One region of the Anaerobutyricum hallii genome, then DNA from elsewhere that is predicted to be linked to it. Evidence: riboswitches for the same ligand, from Rfam matches in the RefSeq annotation. Region 1 holds a riboswitch; each other region holds the start of a gene.

Region 1 (4,613 bases):
GAGAATTCGGATGGCCGGATTGCGGAATCAATCAAAGCGAATACAGCAAAGAAAGATCAGAGTATGCTGGTAATGAATTCTTTGCAATCCGTTACAAACGAACAGCTTTTAGATGGAATCACATATTTGAAAGTAATGCGTGAGAACTTATCTGTTTTATCAAAGGCATTAAATTAAATAAAGAAGTATTCTTTAATTGAAAAAGGCAGATTGAAATGTTGTAAATATTGTATCAAAATATTGCTATTAAAAAATAGAAAAGCAATATTCTTCGGGGAAAGAGGGGATAGAGATGGCTTATCTTACATGTAAAAACTTAACATTAGGATATGAGGGACATGCCATTGTATCAGATTTGAATTTTAAAGTTGGAAAAGGTGATTATCTTTGTATTGTAGGGGAAAATGGAACAGGGAAAAGTACATTGATTAAAACACTTCTTCATCTACAGGATGCGATCAGTGGAGAAGTGATGGCTGGTGACGGATTAAAAGCTTACGAAGTAGGGTATTTGCCACAACAAACAGTTGTTCAGAAAGATTTTCCGGCAACTGTAGAAGAAATCGTTCTTTCCGGTACGCTTGCAAAATGCGGATGGCGTCCTTTCTACAGTAAAGTGGAAAAACGTATGGCAGAGGAAAAAATGAAAAAAATGGATGTTTGGAATCTTCGGAAGTCCTGTTACCGAAATCTTTCCGGAGGGCAGCAGCAGAGAACTCTTTTGGCAAGAGCATTATGTGCCACGAGTAAGGTGATTTTATTAGATGAGCCGGTTACCGGTCTTGATCCAAAGGTAACAGCGGAATTTTACCAGGTAACAAAAGATTTAAATGAGGAGGGAATCGCAGTTATTATGGTTTCCCACGATGTGCAGGCACTTACTTATGCAACACACATTCTTCATATGGATCAAAGAGATTCTTTTTACGGAACAAAAGAAGAATATATGAACAGTGATAAGTGGAAGTTATTTAAAAACACAGAAGAAGACAGAATAGGGGGAGAGAAAAAATGACACACATCTTGCAGGAGCTTTCTTTTTATCTATCCTACCCGTTTGTGCGATATGCATTGATTGTCGGAGTTTTAATTGCATTGTGTTCTTCTCTTTTAGGAGTAACACTTGTGTTGAAGCGTTTTTCTTTTATTGGAGATGGACTTTCCCATGTCGCTTTTGGAGCTATGGCAATTGCTACTATTTTTAAACTGGTAAATAATACTATTTTTATTATGCCGGTAACGATCATTGCGGCGATTTTACTTCTTAGGACCGGGCAAAATACGAAGATAAAAGGTGATGCTGCCATAGCGATGCTTTCCGTAAGTGCACTGGCAGTAGGATATCTTGTTATGAATATTTTTTCTACATCGGCAAATGTATCGGGAGATGTCTGTTCAACGCTATTTGGTTCTACAACGATTCTTACATTAACGGAAGGGGAAGTGATTAGCTGTATTATTATGTCTGTATTGGTCGTTGCATTTTTCATTTTGTTCTATAATCGGATTTTTGCAGTTACGTTTGATGAGAACTTTACAAAAGCGATTGGAAAAAATGCAGAAGGATATAATCTGATGATTGCAGTAATTACCGCAGTAATCATTGTACTTGCAATGAGTCTGGTCGGTTCCCTTTTAATATCAGCACTTATTATATTTCCGGCACTTTCTGCGATGCGTGTAGCCCGGTCTTTCAAAGGTGTGGTTGTTTATGCAGCGATTCTTTCTGTTATTGGTGCATTTTTTGGAATTGTGCTTTCTATTTTATGCTCTACACCTGTAGGAGCAACTATAGTAATTCTTGATTTGATTCTCTTTTTTATAAATTGTATAATTGGAAAAATAATGGGAAGATGATAAAAATATCATTATTATAAATTCAGTATTATTGTTAAAATGGGGAGAAAAATAATATTTAACAGAAATTTTACCAAATATTTCTGAAAAGAGATGGACAGATAACTACAAAAAATGTATAATGAGTATAATTAATAATGAGTAAAATACGAATTATGGGCAGATCAGTCGAAAGTCTGAGACGCAAAGCTAGAGGGCCTGTAACATGGTAGTAAGCTGCTACGTTTAAGATGCATTGTCTGAAAAGACAGTGCATCTTTGTTTTTGCAGGGGTATTTTCAGAAATAAAGGGAGACGATGTATGAAAAAGAAAAAATGGAACAGCGTGTTCGCTGTAGTGTTGTTAGCGGTGATGGCAGCATCGCTTTTATCAGGCTGTGGGAAAAAGAGCACAGAACAGGAAAATAAAGAAACAATCCGGGTGTATTTATGGAGTACGAGTCTGTATGAGAAATACGCACCGTATATCCAGTCTCAGCTTCCAGATATAAATATTGAATTTGTAGTGGGAAACAATGATCTTGATTTTTATCAGTTTCTTCAGGAGAATGATGGTATGCCAGATATTATTACCTGCTGCCGTTTTTCCCTGCATGATGCGCTGCCATTACAAAACAGTCTGATGGACCTGTCTACTACGAATGAGGCAGGAGCTGTCTATAATTCTTATCTTAACAGCTTTATGAATGAGGATGGCAGCGTGAACTGGCTTCCGGTTTGTGCGGATGCGCATGGCTTTGTTGTTAATAAAGCACTTTTTGAGAAATATAATATTCCTCTTCCTACAGATTATAAAAGCTTTGTTTCTGCATGTCAGGCATTTGAGAAGGTAGGAATTCGAGGATTTGCTGCTGACTATTTTTATGATTATACTTGTATGGAAACGCTGCAGGGACTGTCTGCCTCAGAACTTTCCTCTACAAATGGACGCAAGTGGAGAACAGCATATAGTGATCCGGCAAGTACAGAAAAAGTTGGACTTGATAATGTTGTCTGGCCGGATGCTTTTGATCGGATGGAACAATTTATTAAAGATACAAAACTTGGACCGGATGATCTTAAGCTTGATTATGATACGGTAGATAATTTATACCAGAATGGGAAACTTGCTATGTACTTTGGAAGTTCTGCCGGAGTTAAGAAGTATAAAGATCAGGGAATAGATACCGTATTTCTGCCGTTTTTTGAACAGAATGGAGAAAAGTGGATAATGACTACTCCTTATTTTCAGGTTGCTTTAAACAGTGAATTGGAAAAAGACGAGACACGCAAAGATAATGCGATGAAGGTTCTTAAGGTGATGCTTTCTGCAAAGGCACAGAATATAATTGCTGACGGACAGGATACGCTTAGTTACAGCCAGGATGTGCCTCTTCGTCTTACAGATTATCTAAAGGATGTAAAATCAGTAATCGAAGAGAATCATATGTATATTCGTATTGCTTCTAATGATTTTTTCAGTGTTTCCCAAGATGTGGTTTCAAAGATGATTACAGGTGAATATAACTCTCAGCAGGCATACAAAGCTTTTGATTCCATGCTTCGGCAATCGGAAGATACTTCTAACGAAAAAGTAGTTTTGAACTCCACGAAATCATATTCTAATTATTTTCATAGTGACGGAGGAAATGAATCGTATTCCGTAATGGCTAATACACTGCGCGGATGTTATAAAAGTGATGTCTTACTTGCAACCGGTAATAGTTTTACCGGCAGTGTGCTTCAGGCAGATTATACAGAAAAGATGGCAGGAAATATGATTATGCCGAATGGTCTGTGTGCTTATAAAAAGAAAATGAATGGTGCAGAATTATTAAAAACAGTTCAATCTTTTGTGGAAGGTACAGAGGGAGGTTTCCAGCCTTTTAATAAAGGTTCCTTACCTGTTGTCAGTGGAGTTTCTATTGAAGTAAAGGAAAAGAATGGAAAGTATACGCTGCTTAGGATTAAGAAAGACGGAAAGCAGATTAAAGAAGATGATACATTTACTGTGACTTGCCTTGCGACAGAGAATAATATGGCTCCTTTTCTTACAGATGAGAACCATGGGTTTACAGAAGAGAAACAACGGGTAAAAGATACGTGGGTGAATTATGTGTTACAAGGTAATGCTGTACTTGCAGAGCCTGAACAATATATTACTTTGAGGGAATAAAGATGACTGATACGAAGTATAGTATGAAAATGAAGAAACCGTTCAAAAGCAAACGAGCAGGAGCCTTATTTGCTGCTATTGTTTTACTTATTGGAATTGTTACGGTCAGCATCCAGTATTTTAATTTTGTATCGCAGACGGTTTATCATGAAAGTGTTTCTCATTTGACTGAGATTTTTCATCAATCAAACAGTGCATTAAATGAGTTAGTCAATAAAAATCTGACGTATCTCCATATGTGGAGTGAATATTTACAGAATACTTCAAGTGAAAGTGAAATTCGTGATTACATAGATAGAGCGCAGAAAGAGACGGAGTTTTCCAACTTTTATTTTCTGTCAGCCGAGGGAAATTATCAAACGGTGACAGGGGAAACAGGGTATCTTGGATTACAGGGAAATCTTGAAGATCAGATCACACAGAAGAAAGATATTATCATGAACGCAACCTTGCCTGGAAAGCCACAGTTACTTGTGTTTGCCTGCCCTGAAGTTTCTGGAACTTATCAGGGATTTGAATATGATGCTATTGCAGTTGCATATAACAATTCTGATATTGTAAAAGTACTGGATATCGCAGCCTTTGATGGGAGTACAAGCAG
Region 2 (4,613 bases), 960 kb from region 1:
AAAAGAAGAGGAATGCTTATATGAATTTATGAATCAACTGGAGGAACGGAGAAAGGAAATTACTTTTTTACCAATCGTTTCATTTGGTTCATCGGTATTTTCTGGTGAGGATATCAATGTGGTTAAGAAACTTGCAGACCGTAATATGTACCAGTGCAAAAAAGAGCAAAAGAATCGTGCCACTTTAGGATTATAATCCCATAGTTTAGAGAGAAGCAGTATTATTATTTGTATGGCCATTACTTTTCGGTGGACTTGTATCACTTGGAAAGGCAATCGTAGGTATGGATGTTGTTGGAGCAGGTATCTATGCATTCCTGAACCGTCTGTTAATTCCTACAGGTTTACATCACGCATTGAACAATGTATTCTGGTTTGATACGATTGGACTTGGTGACTTACAGCACTTCTGGGCTGGTGAGACATCTGCAGATGTAACATGGAGCCTTGGAATGTACATGTCTGGATTCTTCCCATGTATGATGTTTGGTATTCCTGGTGCAGCACTTGCAATGATTAAATGTGCTAAGCCTGAAAAGAAAAAACTTGCAATCGGTCTGATTGCTTCAGCAGCTCTTTGTTCATTTATCTGTGGTGTTACTGAACCGTTCGAGTTTGGATTTATGTTCCTTGCACCTGCACTGTATGTAATTTATGCATTACTTTATGGTATCTTTACGATGATTACAGTTGCACTTGGTTTCCGTGCAGGATTCAGTTTCTCTGCCGGTGCTATGGATTTGATCTTCTCATCTTCCCTTCCGGCAGCACAGAAGACATGGCTTATTCTTCCACTGGGAATCGCAGCATTTATCGTATTCTACGTTGTATTCCTTTTCGCAATCAAGAAGTTTGATCTTAAGACTCCTGGTAGAGAGGATGATGATATTGAAGCGGAGAAGAAAGTGGAATTAGAAAGTAATGATTATACTGCCATCGCAGCAAAAATCCTCGAAGGATGTGGTGGAAAAGAGAACATTACAAGTATTGATAACTGTGTTACCAGATTGAGACTTGAAGTAAAGGATATCACAGCAGTAAATGATAAGGTAATTAAATCTGCAGGAGTTGCAGGGGTTATTAAACCTGGAAAGACTTCTGTTCAGGTAATTATTGGAACGAAGGTTCAGTTTGTTGCTGACGAATTTACAAAGCTTTGTGAATAATAGAAAGTTCTAAAAGGACATGTGAGAAACTTTTGTTTTTCACATGTCCTTTTTGTGTAGTGCATTTATGTGATGACAGGGAATATCTCTTTCATAACTTTATTTATAAATGTTCCCAATAATAACATTACCATGGACATTTTGACAGAAAAAAGGTATAATGGCAATAAAGAAATATAACTGTGGCAAATCAGTCGAAAGTCTGAGACGCAAAGCTAAAGGGCCTGTAAAATGGCAGCCAGTTGCAACGTTTTGAAGCATTGTCTGGAGGGGCAGTGCTTTTTTCATTATTATGGATTTTATGATGACGACGGGAAGCGTTTGAATGTTAAATTAAGAATTTAGTTTATATAGAAAGCAGTAGCTTGTGTTGTGATTTTTGGTAATTTATACAAAGAAAGAAATAGGTTAAATAAGTGATAAAGAAAAAATATAAACAGAGGAAGATGATTCTTAGTGAAATCTATAATACTAAAAACAGAGGTTTTACTCTGGTAGAACTTATAATCGTAGTTGCCATTATGGGTGTTCTTATTGCAATCTTAGCCCCTGCTTATGCCAGACATGTAGAAAAAAGCCGCGAGACGGTTGACATTGCTAATGTTCGTTCAGCATATGAAGAAATTATGGCTGAAGTGATGGATGAAGATGCATCGAATATAGTTAAGGTAGTAAAATTAAAACAGAAGAGAAATGACTGGCAGGCATTTGATCCTGTTGTTATTGCAGGGAAAACGCATTACAAAAGTCAGGGAGATACCGATAACTGGAAGGGGATTCCTGTTGCAAACGGGGAATGTGAGGTGTCTTATAATGCATCCACGGGTATTTTTTTTGATTGGAAAGGAGCAGGAAAAGATACCTCTGATACAACAATAGATTTTAACGGAAATCTGCATGGAGTACTTAATAGAACAGGGATATTATCGGAATTAACAAATCAGTCAATCAAACGTTTTGAGATAGATTCAAAATGCTCTGATTCAAATATGGTTAATAAAGTAAATAAAGAGATTAAAGCAGAGGGCAACAGTCTGCTGCAATATGGTACATGGGCTTATCTTGGAAGTCCATCGAAAGATTCAAGCAGATATTTGTTTTGGACATCTGTTGATACGGATCAGGTTGGGGCAGGAAAGAAAATACCAGTTATTGTCAGTAAAGCAGATGGTGGTTTTTATATATCTGAAACGACAACAGCTTATAGAAATCCTAAAGACAAGAAGAATTATGTTGCAATTGCAGATCATATTTATAATGATTATGGTTTTCAAACATATACAAAAGGTGAAAAATACGGCACGTTAAAGGAAGCTTATGAAGCGTATTCGAAGCTTTTTAAAGAGGGGAAATACGCAGAGTATAAAGATACTCTGCCTAAATAGAAGGAGCTTTTCGGTACATGAATTGAAAAGGAGAAATATGGAGGAAGGTATGAAAGGGAAGAAAGTAGAAATGATATGTATAGTTGCTGTGTTGCTATTGTCATTTTTTTTGACGGAAAGATTATATCAGGCAGAAACAGGTACATTTTGTTCTCTTAACAGTGGGTGGTATGAGATAAAAGATGGGAAGAAAATTCATATTGAATTACCTTGTTATGTTATGACAGGTACAGACGGAAAGATTGTTCTATATAATGATACACTATCAGAAAAAGACCAAGGAAATTTTATCTCAGCTAAAGGAGTACAGGATCATCTGGAAATACGGTTGGGAGATCGCATTCTGTATCGTTATAAAGAAGACAAATTTCAGAAAAATAAACAAATGAAAGGAAAGATATGGGCCGATGTCTGCTTGCCAGAGGAAACGGGAGAGAAAACACTCAGTTTTACGTTTGAGGGAAAAAAAAATAGTTCGCTGTATGTACAGGCTCCGCTCATAGGAAGTTTTCTGGATATTGTTAAAAGTCATTTGTGGGAATCTATTTTTTCAATTTTGATGATTATAGGTATGTTAGGGATGGGAATTGTTTCAGTAATCGTATTTTTATATACCAGACATCGTCGGATTATAGAGAAACGTTTTCTTAATGTGGCATTCTTTTTGATTCTATGTAGTTTATGGAGTATACTGGATTCAGGAATTTATCAGATGTATGGAAAACAGAATGCGGTAGGAACACAACTATCTTTTTATGTATTTATGCTTATGTCAATTCCAATCTTACATTTCGTACGAAACACAGTAAGCGAGGGTGTTCGATGGGTTCCGAAAATATGGATTTTTCTTTTATATGGGGATGCTGTTTTACAGGGAGTTATAAACTATTTGTTTGGAATTCCGTTTGTATGCATGCTATATATAACGCACATTATATTATTTACAGGGGTTGCAGCGATGATTCTTTTATTATGGAGAGAGTATCAAAAAAAGCAAACCCATGAGTTGAATCTTTGTCTGAAAGCATTTGCTGTATTAGGTATTGGTGGAATAATCGCAATTATCTTGTATCGGGTATTTTCTATTTATTGGTACGTTGTAATTTTTCAGTTTGGCATTCTTCTTTATATTTCATTTTTGTTTGGAGGATTGCTTTGTAAAGTATCGAATGAGATTCAGTTCCACTTAGAACAGACAGTATTTGAAAGAATGTCTGTGGAAGATCGTATGACAGGTCTGAAAAATCGGAAAGCTTTTGAGAAATGTATGGAAGAAGTGCAGGAAGATGCCATATTACTTAAGAATGCCTTGCTTTTATTTATACATATTGATGGATTGAAAAAGATTAATGATATGAATGGAATGCAGATGGGGGATGAAGCGGTTATTCGGACAGCGCGAAGTATTCAGGCAGCAGGAAAGAGTTTAGAACCGAATGCAGAAAGTTTTCGTATTGATGGTAATGAGTTTGCAGTAGTTGTAACGAATCCGCAGAAGATGCCAGAAGAATGGGCGAGAATTATAATAAGTGAAGTGAAAAAAGAAAATGGCAGCCGATACCGTGTTCGGTTAAAAATTGGATATAGTTATCTGAGGAGCAAGGACGGAGCACTTAATTCTGTAAGTGATTGGAAGATGCAGGCAGATACAATGTTACGTTTCAATACAGGAAAATTGGTGGAGGATATGTATGATTTATAATGTAGATTTTTTAATTGCAGGATTGGTCATATTACTGCTGATTCTGTGGTATTTTTTGGGAGAGAAAAGAGCAGAGGATTTGAATAATCAAGTGTTTCTTTTCTTTGCGGTTATTGGAAGTTTAGATGTGATTGCTGAGATTTTCAGCAACTATTGTATTATTTATGAGAAGGATTATTGTACAATAGTAGCGGTATTAACAACAACTGTATTTTACTTATTCCAGGCAGTGCTTCCGTTTACTCTGATTTGTTATGTTCAAACATTATACAAGAATAAAATTGTTTCAGCAAAAAGAATGTTGTTATCTGGATTACCGACGTTTGTTCTGATAGGAATCGTTCTAACAAATCCATTTAC
Region 3 (4,613 bases), 180 kb from region 1:
CAGCTGCAGATGAATAAAGTCTGTAGGAAATTAAAACAAAAATATAAATTTAAATACGATATCAATGCGATCCTTTCTGATCTGATCTATACAAGGATCCTGGATCCATGCAGTAAGCGTTCTTCATTCAGGATAGCACATGAGTTTTTAGAAAAGCCTTCTTATGAGCTTCATGATGTATACAGGGCATTAGATGTTCTTGGCAGCGAATGTGACCTTATTCAGGCTGACGTTTACAAAAACAGCCACTTTCTTGGAAAAAGGAATGACAAGATCTTTTATTGTGACTGTTCCAATTATTACTTTGAGATCGAACAGGAAGATGGAATTAAAAAGTATGGAAAAAGCAAAGAACACAGACCCAACCCGATCATTCAGATGGGCCTGTTTATGGACGGGGATGGGATTCCCCTTGCTTTCTCCCTCTTTTCAGGGAATTCAAACGAACAGACATCCCTGAAACCATTAGAGCAAAAGATCCTTGAAGATTTTGAATGTCAGAAATTTATTTACTGTAGCGATGCAGGTCTGGGATCCGAATCTATCAGGGAATATAACCATATGGGGGAACGGGCCTATATTGTGACCCGGTCTATTAAAAAGCTGAAAAAAGAAGAAAAAGAATGGGCTTTAAGCCCGCAGGGATTCAAAAGGGTATCTGATGACAAACCTGTTGATATCTCAAAACTGCCCGAAGACGACAAAGGACTTTATTACAAAGACGAACCATATACCACTAAAAAGTTACAGCAGTGTTTGATCATTACTTATTCCCCTAAATATGCCTTTTACCAGAAATCCATCCGTAGCAAACAGATAGAACGTGCACAAGCGGTGCCGGATTCCGGGAACACAAAAAAGAACCGCAGGAACCCAAACAATCCAGCCAGATTTATTGGAACAACAGCAGTTACAAAAGAAGGTGAGACTGCCAATATCCAGCATTATCTTGATGAACATAAGATTTCTGAAGAAAGCCAGTATGATGGACTTTATGCAGTATACACGGACCTGTTAGACGATGAAGTCAGCGATATTTTAAAAGTAAGTGAAGGAAGATGGCAGATCGAAGAATGTTTCCGGATCATGAAAACAGACTTTTCCGCAAGACCTGTTTATCTGCGGGATGAAAACCGGATCAAAGCACATTTTCTGATCTGTTTTCTGGCATTAATGATCTATCGTTTCCTTGAGAGAAAATTGAACTATAAATATACTTGTGAGGAATTATTAGATACATTAAAAGCAATGAATTTTGCAGAGATTCAGGAACAAGGATTTATAGCTTTATACAAACGGGAAGCCATTACTGATGATCTTCATGAAGCCTGCGGCTTTCGAACGGACTATCAATTTATAACGAAAAGCAGAATGAAAACAATCCAGAAAAAAAGTAAAAGAAAAGAATAAATTACCATACTTTGTGACAATGAGAAAAATCGCCACAGCTCAGTAAATACAAGGGTTGCAGCGATTTTTTCTTTTACAAACTGTCAAAGACGGGAGCAGGAAACAGTAATGTCAATGCTTCGTGGACTTCGAAAGTAGAAGAACAGTTCGAGTATATGTATCGGCTGTTCTTTTTTGATTTTCGGGTGTTAAAACGGTAATGTTTTTCTTGTATACAGTAGAGAACCATAGTATAATAAAACCAGTTTTTTTGCAAAAGTTTAAAAATAATAAGGAAATCGACAAACCAGATGAAAGTCTGGGACGCAAAGCTACTGGGCCTGTAAAATGGCAGCCAGTTGCATGAAATGAGGTGCACTGTCTGTTTGGCAGTGCTTTTTTATGGTAGAGCACTTGAATAAGTAATACAGAAGCTGTTTGGAAAAATATTGTGAAAAATAGCGGGGAGGTTATTGACAATTAATGAATGTAAAATTAAAATCTGGAAGCAAGCAATTGTAGCCTAGAGGATGGGAGAAAGATGAAGAAGTGCAAATTAGTACAGAATATAATGAATTTCAAATTTTGTTACATTATATTTTGCACAATTATATGTTTTATTGTTTTATCCGTTCCTACATTTGCCAAAGAAAACTCTGACAATGTTATCCGGGTAGGATCTTTTGAAGAAACTTATAATACCGTCAATGAAAAGGGGGAAAGAAGAGGATATGGTTATGAGTATCTTCAAGATATAGCAGGTTATGCAGGTTGGAGCTATGAATACATAACAAGTAATTGGGAAGATTGCTTTACACAGTTGGAAAATGGAGAGATTGATATTCTTGGTGGCATTTCCTATACAGACGAACGTGCTGAAAATATGCTTTTTTCCGATATGCCTATGGGGGAAGAGAAATATTACATCTATACGGATGCATCCAATATGGATCTTACAGCAGGAAATCTGGATTCTTTTGAGGGAAAAAATATTGATGTGTTGAAAGATCATATACCGGAGGATCTGCTTAACGAATGGGAGTTAAAGTATGGTCTGCATACGCAGCATGTCAATGCTTCTAATACCGCAGAAGTTATGGACAAACTGTCGAAACATGAAATTGACTGCTTCGTTTCAGTAGAAGAATCCCGTTGGGAAGAATCAGATATTTCGCCTGTTACAAGTATTGGAGAGGCAGAAATCTATTTTGCCATAAATCCCAAACGTCCGGATATCAAAAAAGCACTGGATAGTGCTATGCGCAGAATCAAGGATGACAATCCATTTTACACTGATGATCTCTACAGGCGTTATCTTTCTGCACAGAGCAGCTCGTTTCTTTCAAAAGAAGAAAGGGAGTGGATCGGGCAGCATGGAGCAATCAGGATAGGGTATCTGAATCATGATGGAGGTATCAGTAGTGTAGATCCATCAACAGGCAAATTGACAGGTGTTATCACAGATTATGTGGATCTTGCAGAAAATTGTCTGCAAGGTCAGACTCTGGAATTTGAATTAAATGGATATGATACAAGAAGTGAACTGCTTCAGGCATTGCAGGATGGAAAAATAGACCTGATTTTTCATGCAAACCAGAATCCATACTTTGCAGAAACAAATGGATTTGCTTTGTCGGATACTCTATTGACTCTCAATATGGCAGCAATTACGGCAAAGGATTCTTTTGATGAAAATAAAGAGAATATAGTTGCCGTTGAAAAAGATAATTTTGCATTGAAGGCATATCTTTCATACAATTATCCACAATGGGAGATTATAGAATATGGGACATCAGATGCAGCAGTAAAAGCAATGCAGAAAGGGGAGACGGATTGTATTGTAAGAGATTCAGGTACTGTTTCAGACTATTTGAAAAATAATAAGCTTCATAGTGTTTTCCTGACAAAAGAAGCTGATGTTTCATTTGCTGTTCAGCAGGGAGAACCGGTTCTTTTGTCCATTCTGAATAAAACACTGACATCTATGCCTACAGCTCAATTTTCAGGTGCAGTAGTTTCGTATAATGCTTCTTTACGAAAAGTTACAGCGAAGGATTTTATTCAAGATAATTTACTGATGTTTTCACTCATAGTTGGAATCTTTATTTTTGTTGTCCTGTGTATAATTCTTGATTCTTTGAAAAAATCAAAACGTGCGGAAGAAAAATCCAAGAAGTCTGCTGAGCAGGCATTGAAGCTGAATCAGGAGCTTGAAGAAAAACAGCAGGAATTACATAATGCACTTGTAGAAGCACAGAGTGCCAATAAGGCTAAGACTTCCTTTTTAAATAACATGTCTCATGACATCAGGACACCGATCAATGGCATTATTGGCATGCTTACAATTCTTGAAAAAAGCGGAAATGATGGTGAGCGGGCAAAAGATTGCCTGAATAAAATAAATGAGTCTTCGAAACTGCTATTATCATTGGTAAATGATGTTTTGGATATGGCAAAGTTAGAATCGGATACCGTGGTTTTTAGTGATGAATCCATCAATCTGGATCAGGTATGTAAAGAAATCACGGAGTCACTATCTTTTCAGGCAGAAGAAAAAGGACTTCATGTTATAGGAGAACATGATGATTACAGTGGTATATATGTTTGGAGCAATGCAGTTCATCTGAAAAAAGTATTGATGAATCTGTTTACAAACAGTATGAAGTACAATAAGGTGAATGGTTCTATTTACATGAGTATGAGAACGATTGAAAGATCAGAAGATCACATGACATGTGAATTTAAAATAAGAGATAATGGAATTGGAATGTCAGAAGAATTTATAAAAAATAAATTATTTACTCCATTTGTGCAGGCAGATAATTCCCCACGTTCTGATTATAATGGGACAGGTTTGGGAATGCCTATTGTGAAACAACTTGTAGAAAAGATGGGTGGAACCATAACAGTTGAAAGCAAGCTTGGTGAAGGAAGCTGTTTTACTGTAATACTTCCATTTAAAATTGATACGAATGCACGACCGGAAGAAAAAGAAGATTTCAATACAGATATATCAGGTGTCCGGATATTATTGGTTGAAGATAATGAGCTGAATGCGGAAATAGCAGAATTTATGCTGACAGAAAATGGGGCTAAAGTAGAAACAGTGAAAAATGGGTTAGAAGCTGTTCAGCACTTTGAAGCCTGCGAATCAGGAACATACGATGTTATTTTAATGGATGTCATGATGCCGGTGATGGATGGGCTTACTGCCACAAAAACAA

The links. A riboswitch is a leader RNA that binds a small molecule or an ion and turns the genes downstream of it on or off. The one in region 1 is predicted to bind cyclic di-GMP.
Region 2: another riboswitch for cyclic di-GMP. It lies ahead of EHLA_RS02300 (prepilin-type N-terminal cleavage/methylation domain-containing protein); the one in region 1 lies ahead of EHLA_RS06795 (ABC transporter substrate-binding protein).
Region 3: another riboswitch for cyclic di-GMP. It lies ahead of EHLA_RS07540 (response regulator); the one in region 1 lies ahead of EHLA_RS06795 (ABC transporter substrate-binding protein).

The regions. Positions count from the first base shown of each region.
Region 1 is NZ_LT907978.1:1,482,628-1,487,240, forward strand. It holds gene EHLA_RS06780 (metal ABC transporter substrate-binding protein) at 1-177, shown strand, start outside; gene EHLA_RS06785 (metal ABC transporter ATP-binding protein) at 293-1,015, shown strand; gene EHLA_RS06790 (metal ABC transporter permease) at 1,012-1,857, shown strand; cyclic di-GMP riboswitch class I at 2,006-2,081, shown strand; gene EHLA_RS06795 (ABC transporter substrate-binding protein) at 2,159-4,012, shown strand; gene EHLA_RS06800 (histidine kinase dimerization/phospho-acceptor domain-containing protein) at 4,015-4,613, shown strand, end outside.
Region 2 is NZ_LT907978.1:524,363-528,975, forward strand. It holds gene EHLA_RS02290 (GGDEF domain-containing protein) at 1-196, shown strand, start outside; partial or broken gene EHLA_RS16975 (PTS transporter subunit EIIC) at 216-1,166, shown strand; cyclic di-GMP riboswitch class I at 1,341-1,416, shown strand; gene EHLA_RS02300 (prepilin-type N-terminal cleavage/methylation domain-containing protein) at 1,583-2,551, shown strand; gene EHLA_RS02305 (diguanylate cyclase domain-containing protein) at 2,601-4,253, shown strand; gene EHLA_RS02310 (GGDEF domain-containing protein) at 4,243-4,613, shown strand, end outside.
Region 3 is NZ_LT907978.1:1,663,955-1,668,567, reverse strand. It holds partial or broken gene EHLA_RS07545 (IS1634 family transposase) at 1-1,410, shown strand, start outside; cyclic di-GMP riboswitch class I at 1,681-1,756, shown strand; gene EHLA_RS07540 (response regulator) at 1,931-4,613, shown strand, end outside.